2 regions of the Afipia carboxydohydrogena genome follow, and region 2 is predicted to be linked to the other one. Evidence: riboswitches for the same ligand, from Rfam matches in the RefSeq annotation. Region 2 holds a riboswitch; the other holds the start of a gene.
What was found. Region 2 has a riboswitch for S-adenosylmethionine ahead of AFIC_RS14880 (O-succinylhomoserine sulfhydrylase). Riboswitches for the same ligand answer to the same signal wherever they lie in the genome.
Positions count from the first base shown of each region.

Region 1 (4,412 bases), 930 kb from region 2:
CTCGGTGTCGGCGAGCGAGGCGATAGCTGCCTGCATCGCGGGTCCGTTCGAATTGAACGGATCGCGCACGCGGTTGACCACGTCGATCAGGTGGCTGGGCCCGAAGATGAAGCCGAGGCGCACGGCGGCGAGGCCGTGGATCTTCGAGAAGGTCCTCGCCATCACGGTGTTGTCGGTTTCCTTCACCAGTTCGATGCCCGCTTCATAGTCGGCGTTCGAGCAGAAATCGGCATAGGCCGCATCCAGCACCAGCAGCGTTTGCGGCGGCAGATTTTTGCGCAGCCGCCGCACTTCGGCGGCGGTCACATAGGTGCCGGTGGGATTGTTCGGGTTGGCGAGCCAGACGATTTTCGTGCGCGGGGTGACGGCTTTGAGAATCGCGTCGACGTCGGCGGTGAAGTTTGTCTCCGGCGCGACGACGTTCGTCGCGCCGTTGCTCATGGTCGCGATCGGATAGAGCAGGAAACCGTGCGTGGTGTGGATCGCCTCGTCGCCGGGGCCGAGATAGATGTTGGCGATGGTGTGCAGCAATTCGCCCGAGCCGACACCGCAGACGACATTGGCGGGATCGATGTCGAACGCGCGGCCGATGGCCTCGCGCATGAGGCGCGCCGAGCCGTCCGGATAAATCTCAAGCCCTGCGGCTGTCCGGCTGAATGCCTCCACCGCCTTCGGCGAGGGACCCAAAGCCGCCTCGTTCGCCGACAGCTTGAACACGCGCCCATGCATGCCCGCGCCGCTCTTGCCGGGCACGTAAGGCGCGATATCGAGAATGCCGGGCTTCGGCACGGGGCGGGACATTGTGGGCTCCAGAAAAATTCAGGGCGCGGCGGTGCCGGCCGTGGGCACCCTATAGCGCGTTGCGTGGCCGCCGACGAGAGCGGATGCCCGCACGGCTGCGCCTGCCTCGGTCAGGGCAGATATGATCTTTTCGACGCCGTCGGTGTGGGCGACCGACACCAGCAGCGCGGCGGTGCCCGATGCGGCGTCCGCGACCGCCAGCACGTCGGACAAGGGCGAGAGGGCGCGGGCGGCGGCCGGGCTCCAGCCGTTGACATGCAGGCTCCAGGTCTCGATCTCGGTCACCAGCGCATCGTCCGCCACACGGGAGATGACGAAGACCGGCATCGCGGCCGGATGGTCGGCGCGCTCGACGAACGGCAGCCGCGCGATGATCTTCGGCGCGCCCGGCTGTTCGAGGGCGCTCCACCACGGCGTCTGGCTCGATGTGGCCGAGACCAGAGCGAGATCGCCGCGCGATTTCGCGACCGCCTCGACGGCCGCGCCTGCGTTGAAATGAGCGAGGAACGGGACCGTGAAACCGAAATGGAAGCGCGCGCTGTCGCGCATGGCGCTTTCGCCCGACGATAGGTCGGCATGCACGGAGAACGGCGCCTGCACGTAAGTGAAAGTCGAGATGATGACGCGCCAGATGCTCTCAACGGTGTCGAGCGGCAGGATGCCGTGATGCCGCGTCACGAGACGGCGCATCATGTCCGCCTCGCGCGCGGGGCGAAACGCGGAGCCGACCTCCTGTGTCTGCTTCACGCGGATCAGGCGGTCGATGATATCGCCGCGCCGCATCAAGAGCGTGTGCACCTGCTCGTCGATCGTATCGATCTCGTGGCGCAAATCCTGGAGTGAAATGGGGGCAGGTGTATCGGGCATGCAGACAGCTTTCGCGACAGGGGTTCTGATTAGGAAAGACGGTGCCCGAAAGCAAAGAAAACCTTCATGCTTAACGGCGGTTGGCGGCCATGCACCCGCCCGATGCGTCTTGACGGGCTAGGGTCGCAGGACTATTTTTCCTGTGTTCCGTGGTCATTTGAGCCGGCCGGCTTGCAGCCACGTTAAAGAATTCGCTAAACAGGCCGGGGACATGTGATCCCGGCCGAACAATTGGTTCAGGCCGGTTTTTTTGGGCCTGAAGGGTCCGGGAGAGACGATGTCCGACGTTGCAAGCCGACAACCGGCCGGCAAAAAACCCACCCGCAGCGAGGAGCGCGCGCGCGAGGCGGACCATCCGTCGTCGCCGTCTGTCGTGTTCGGCGCCGACAAGCCGCTGCATCTCGATTGCGGCGTCGATCTCTCGCCGTTCCAGATCGCCTATCAAAGCTACGGCACGCTCAATGCCGACCGTTCCAACGCGATCCTGATCTGCCACGCGCTCACCGGCGACCAGCATGTGTTCAACACGCATCCGGTCACGGGCAAGCCCGGCTGGTGGCAGACGCTGGTGGGGCCGGGCAAGCCGATCGATACCGACCGCTATTTCGTGATCTGCTCGAATGTCGTCGGCGGCTGCATGGGCTCGACCGGGCCGTCCTCGACCAATCCCGCCACCGGCAAGCCGTGGGGGCTGGATTTTCCGGTCATCACCATCCCCGACATGGTGCGCGCGCAGACGATGCTGATTGATCATCTCGGCATCACCAAACTGTTCGCGGTGGTCGGCGGCTCGATGGGCGGCATGCAGGTGCTGCAATGGGCGACCGCGTATCCCCAACGGGTGTTCGCGGCGCTGGCGATCGCCTGCGGCGCGAAGCATTCGGCGCAGAACATCGCCTTCCATGAATTGGGCCGTCAGGCGGTGATGGCCGATCCGGACTGGCGGCAGGGGCGATATTTCGAGCACGGCACGCATCCGCGACGCGGCCTCGGCGTCGCGCGCATGGCCGCGCACATCACGTATTTGTCTGACGCGGCGCTGCATCGCAAGTTCGGTCGCCGTTTGCAGGACCGGGACGAACCGACTTTTTCGTTCGACGCCGATTTCGAGGTGGAAAGCTATCTGCGCCATCAGGGCTCGTCGTTCGTCGAGCGCTTCGATGCCAACTCCTATCTCTATCTCACCCGCGCGATGGATTATTTCGACATCGCCGCCGATCATAACGGCGTGCTGGCGGCGGCGTTTCTCGGCACGCGGACGCGCTTCTGCGTGATCTCGTTCACGAGCGACTGGCTGTTTCCGAGTTCGGAGGCGCGCGCCGTGGTGCATGCGCTGAACGCGAGCAGCGCGCGCGTCTCCTTCGCCGAAATCACCACCGACAAGGGGCACGATGCATTCCTGCTCGACGAGCCTGAATTCTTCGCGATCTCGCGCGCCTTTCTGGAAGCGGCCGCGAGCACGCATGGCCTGAATACTGTGAGCTGACATGAACGCGCCTGAATTTTTCCGCCCGACAGCGCAACTCCCGAAGATCGACGGCGTTCGCGGCGATCATCTTCTGGTCGCTGAAATGGTCGCGCCGGGGTCCAAGGTGCTCGACGTCGGCTGCGGCGAGGGCGATCTCTTGCAATTGCTGGAAGCGCGCGGCGTCGACGGGCGCGGGATCGAACTGTCGCGCGAGGGCGTCAACAGTTGCGTCGCCAAGGGCCTCGCGGTGGTGCAGGGCGACGCAGACACCGACCTCGACAGTTATCCCGACGACTCGTTCGATTACGTGATCCTGTCGCAGACGTTGCAGGCGACGCGGCAGCCGCGCAAGGTGCTGGAAAATCTTTTGCGCATCGGCAGCCGCGCCATCGTCTCGTTTCCGAATTTCGGTCACTGGCGGATGCGGCTGCAATTGCTGGTCGGCGGGCATATGCCGCGCACCGAGAATCTGCCCGCGACGTGGTACGACACGCCGAACATTCACTTCTGCACCATCAAGGATTTCGTCCAGTTGTGCGACGAGATCAACGTCAGGATGGAACGCGCGGTGGCGCTCGACCTTTACGGAAGGCCGCTGCGCCTCAACGCGCCGTGGTGGTTCTGGAATATGTTCGGCGAGCAGGGGGTGTTTCTGCTCACCCGGCGCAATTAATCTGAGCGGCCAAAATAGGGCATTTCCGCGATTCTTTCGGATGTGAGGGCCGGAAGTGCCCCCAGTCTGCCCGCATGGCGAATACCTGTCATGCGCTGACATATCGTGCCGTCTTCTCGCCACATCGAAAGGGGTCTTACGCGCCATCTCGCGCTGCGTGCGCGAAATGTCTGCGTAAAGGAACCTTCGAAGAATGAAACGATCCACGACTTTTTCGCCGTTGCGTCTCGCAGCCTGTGTCATGTGTACGGTTGCGGTTGCGGTTGCGGTTGCGGCGATCACCAATCCGGCTGAGGCGCGTCCGCGCCATCACGGCAGGCATCACGTCAGCCAGCATCACGCCCACAAGCATCATGCCCATCGCCATCATGTGCGCCACAGCGCGCGCTGGGGCGCATTCCGGGCGCAGGCGCAGCAGTTCGGCGAGACCAATGCGTCGATGGACACGTCCGGCGGTTTCGGTGGCGGCTTCGGCGGCTCGAACGTCGTTGCGGAAGCGCGGAGCTTTATCGGCAAGGGCAATCCCACGGGCCGCTCGCGGCTATGGTGCGCGCGCTTCATGAACATGGTTTTGCAGAAGACCGGCCATAAGGGCACCGGCTC
Region 1 covers NZ_CP113162.1:725,403-729,814, forward strand. The annotation lists gene hisC (histidinol-phosphate transaminase) at 1-801, opposite strand, end outside; gene AFIC_RS03470 (chorismate mutase) at 820-1,668, opposite strand; SAM riboswitch at 1,808-1,887, shown strand; gene metX (homoserine O-acetyltransferase MetX) at 1,946-3,154, shown strand; gene metW (methionine biosynthesis protein MetW) at 3,156-3,809, shown strand; gene AFIC_RS03485 (TIGR02594 family protein) at 4,003-4,412, shown strand, end outside.
Region 1: linked by a shared signal. The riboswitch ahead of metX (homoserine O-acetyltransferase MetX) and the one ahead of AFIC_RS14880 (O-succinylhomoserine sulfhydrylase) in region 2 are both predicted to bind S-adenosylmethionine.

Region 2 (4,412 bases):
GTCGCCTCGACATTCGTGACCGGACGGCCGCCCGCGCCCGGGTCCCACGCCGCATGGAAACCAAGGCTGGCCCGCGAAGTGACGCAGATGCGGTCGTGCGGGACGGCACCGAGCACGATGGTGCAGGCCGAGGCGCACAACCCGTCGATCACGACGGTTTCGCCGGACGTGCGGAGACCCTGATATTTGTCGACATAGGTGCCGATGCGCCCGCCGCGATCATCGGCGATGCGGACCACCGCATGGCTCGCGGTCAACCCGGCCAGCAGCAACACGCCCGCCAACAATCCGGTCACGAATCTCATCGTCGCGTCCCCCGCCCGGCTGTGTCAGCAAGGCATCGACAGCGTGTTGCGAGTCCGGAGCTTTGTCCAGATCGCCCTTCTCAGGCGCGGATGATTTCGATGCGGTGTTGCACGGCGGATGCACTCCGGCGGAACTGCGTGGCCGAAGCGTCACGGATGGAACGCAAGAGGAGATGGAGCGGGCGAAGGGAATCGAACCCTCGTATGCAGCTTGGGAAGCTGCCGTTCTACCATTGAACTACGCCCGCGAAGTCCGTTCCACCATCGCCCAACCGTCCGGATTTTGCAAACCTGACGGCAGCGGGACGGAGCCGCGTTAACCAAACGCGCCTTCAGCCCGGCGCGCGGAAATGCTTGGAGAGCTTCAGCCCCTGGCCCTGATAGTTCGAGGCGATGCGGGTGCCGTACAGCGTCTGCGGCGGCGCCAGCATCTTTTCATAAACAAGACGGCCGACGATCTGGCCGTGTTCGAGAATGAAGGGCACCTCGCGCGAGCGCACCTCGAGCACCGCGCGCGATCCCTGCCCTCCCGCGCCCGCATGGCCGAAACCGGGATCGAAGAAGCCCGCATAGTGCACGCGAAATTCGCCGACCAGCGGGTCGAACGGCACCATTTCGGCGGCATAGTTCGGCGGCACCTGCACGGCTTCTTTCGAGGCGAGAATGTAGAACTCGCCGGGATCGAGGATCAGGCTGCCGTCCGGCCGGGCGCGGATCGGCTCCCAGAAATCGTCGACGGCGTAACCGCCGCGCCGGTCGATATCGACGACGCCGGTGTGACGCTTGGCGCGGTAGCCGACGAAACCGTCCGAGCCTTCTCCCGACAGATCGACACTGACCGCGACGCCGCCGGTCAGATCGGCGTTATCGCAATCGACGAGAGGCTCGCGCTGATGCAGCGCTTCGAGTTCGTCGTTGTCGAGGAGCGGCGCGCCGGTGCGGAAACGGATCTGCGACAGCCGCGATCCCTGCCGCAGCAGCACCGGAAATGTCTTCGGGCTGATCTCGGCATAGAGCGGGCCGTGATAGCCCGCGCCGATCATGTCGAAGCGCCGCGTGCCGTCCGCGATCACGCGGGTGAACACATCGAGCCGCCCGGTCGAACTTTTCGGATTGGCCGACGCCAGAATCGATTGCGGCAGCGCGAGGCTTTCCAGCAGAGGGACGATGTAGACGCAGTTGGTCTCCAGCACCGCGCCGTCGGAAAGATCGACCTCATGCAGCTTCAATTCGTCGATGCGCTCGGCGACCGTGACATCCGGCCCCGGCAGGAAGCTCGCGCGCACGCGATAAGCCACCTCACCCAGCCGCAGGTCGAGGCTCGCGGGCTGAATCTGGCTCTCCACGAACGGAAACGCCGGCAGGATCAGGCCACTCTCCTCCATGGCCGCGATCATGCGATCGGGCAGAATACCGTTGGCGTTGGCGGGGAGAGAGAAGGCCAAATCCGGTCCCCTCGGGAGTGAGCTATGCATGGGCATTTACCCCGTTATCCGATGGGCTGCTTGACGGAAAGAGCCGTGCGGATTAAGCCTCGGACTTATCCCGTGGTGATTTGGGCCGGCCGGCTTGCAGCCACGTAAAATAAGTCGCTAAACAGGCCGCGGACCTTGTGCCCCCGGCCGTTGGATTTTTTCCAGGCCGGTTTTTTGCGCCTTGTTTCCAGGCAAGACGCCATTGGAGGTCCGCATGTCCGACACAAAAAGCGATCTGAATTCATCCCGTTACCGCCCCGAAACCCGCCTTGTCCACGCCGGAACGATCCGTTCGGATTTCGGCGAGATGTCGGAATCGCTGTTCCTGACGCAGGGTTTCACCTACGAGAGCGCGGAGGAATGCGAAGCCCGCTTCAAGGGCGAGAAGCCCGGCTTTCTCTATTCGCGATTCTCCAATCCCACGGTTGCGATGTTCGAGCGCCGCATGGCAGCCCTTGAAGGCGCCGAAGCCGGGCGCGCCACCGCGACCGGCATGGCCGCGATGACCACCGCGATGCTCGCGCCGCTTCAGGCCGGAGATCATGTCGTCGCGGCAAGGGCGCTGTTCGGTTCGTGCCGCTACGTCATCGAAACGCTGCTGCCGCGCTACGGCATCACCTCCACGCTGGTGGATGGCCGCGACCTCGACGCCTGGCGCAAGGCGATGCGCCCCAACACCAAGACGTTGTTTCTGGAGAGCCCGACCAATCCCACGCTCGAAGTCGTCGATATCGCGGAAGTGGCGAAGATCGCCCATCAGGGCGGCGCGCGTCTCGTGGTGGACAACGTGTTCGCGACGCCTCTTTACCAGAGCCCGCTCGCGCTCGGCGCCGATGTGGTGGTCTATTCCGCGACCAAGCACATCGACGGTCAGGGCCGCTGTCTCGGCGGCATCATCCTGTCGTCGCAAGAGTTCATCATGGAGCACATCCATAATTTCTTCCGCCAGACCGGGCCCTCGATGTCGCCGTTCAACGCCTGGGTGCTGTTGAAGGGACTCGAGACGCTCGGCGTGCGCGTCAAGGCGCAGACCGAAAGTGCCGCGAAGATCGCGGACTTTCTCGCCACGCATCCGAAAGTGACGCGGCTGATCTATCCCGGCCGCGCCGACCATCCGCAGGCCGATGTCATCAAGAAGCAGATGCGCGCGGGATCGACGATGATCGGCTTCGAGGTGAAGGGCGGCAAGGAAGGCGCATTCCGCGCCCTGAACGGTTTTCAGGTCGCCCGCATTTCCAACAATCTCGGCGACTCCAAGAGCATCGTCACCCATCCCGCCACCACGACGCATCAGCGTCTGACGCCGGAGGAACGTGCCGAGCTTGGTATCGGCGACGGTTTTATCCGCTTCTCGGTCGGCCTTGAACACGTCGACGATCTGATCGAGGACGTTCAGGGCGCGCTGGAAAAAGTCTGAGGCAAGCGCGCCGCCATTCAAAAAGCCCGCCGTCTGGCGGGCTTTTTTCATGCCCTCACATCGGCCTGAAGCTCATGACGCTTCCCGGCCTTTCGGTGCCGGGTTCGGCTTTGGCTTCCCCGACCGATTTGATGATGGTGTCGCCGAGCAACTGGGCGAAGCAAGCGTATCCCCAATCGTTCATGTGCAACCCGTCGGAGATCGAGAAACTCTCGAACGGCAGTTTCTCGTCCTCATGCCATTGCCGCATCACCTCGAAGCGCGGGAAGACCGAGACATGACGCAGCCGCCCGACTTCGCGGATCAGCTTCACCATCTTGTTCGCGCCTTCCTTCTTCGCGGTCACGGCGGGAACGTATTGCGGATCGATCAACACCACGTCGGCACCCCTAGCCTGTATCCTTGTGATGCCAGACTCGACCAACGCCGCGATGCCGGAACTATCCTCACCACGCACCACCGTATTGGTGCCGAGCTGCCAGATCACGAGATCCGGATTTGAATCGAGCACGCTCGATTGCAGACGCTCGACCATCTGCCGCACCTCCTGACCGCCCATGCCGCGATTGATGACGCTGATGCGCGCCCTCGGATATTTTCGCCGAAGCTGTTCGGCCAGACGGCTCGGATAGGTGTAGGTCGATGCGGTCGAACCGTAGCCCGCGGTGGACGACGATCCCAGCGCCACGATGGTGATCGGCTCTCCCGCATTGAGCTTGCGCGCCACGCGCGGCAGCGAGGCGGAGACCGCCCCCGCGCCTTTCGGCGGCAGGCACGGAATGCGGGTCAGAACATCGCCGGCCCGGCTCGCGGCATTTTTCGCGGCATCGATCGCCTTGCCGGGAAGGCTGCGCCTTGCAGGCGCCCCATCGGTTGCCGCCATCGGCGTCTCCGACTGCGCGAGCGTCTCGCCCGCGGCAGGACACGGCGCGCTCGCAAGGATACCGAGCAGCCCTACAGCCACGAGCAATTTGCAATGGCGCTGCCGCATCGTCAGCGCACCCCGAGCTCGGCCGGGTTGATATGCGCGGCCTCGATCACGAGCTTGGACAGCGCGCGCCCGAGGCAATCATGCACCCGCGCGGCAACGCCGATGCTGTGGGCCTGCGCGAACAGATCGAAGTCTCCCGCCTCGCTCCAGGCGCGCATGATCGAAAAACGATCGAACAGCGGCGCACCATGCTCCTGCGCCACGACGCGCAGCGTATCGTTGTA
Region 2 covers NZ_CP113162.1:3,068,962-3,073,373, forward strand. The annotation lists gene AFIC_RS14865 (hypothetical protein) at 1-305, opposite strand, end outside; tRNA gene AFIC_RS14870 (tRNA-Gly) at 480-553, opposite strand; gene AFIC_RS14875 (2'-deoxycytidine 5'-triphosphate deaminase) at 638-1,780, opposite strand; SAM riboswitch at 1,843-1,922, shown strand; gene AFIC_RS14880 (O-succinylhomoserine sulfhydrylase) at 1,995-3,197, shown strand; gene AFIC_RS14885 (SGNH/GDSL hydrolase family protein) at 3,253-4,188, opposite strand; gene AFIC_RS14890 (SGNH/GDSL hydrolase family protein) at 4,191-4,412, opposite strand, start outside.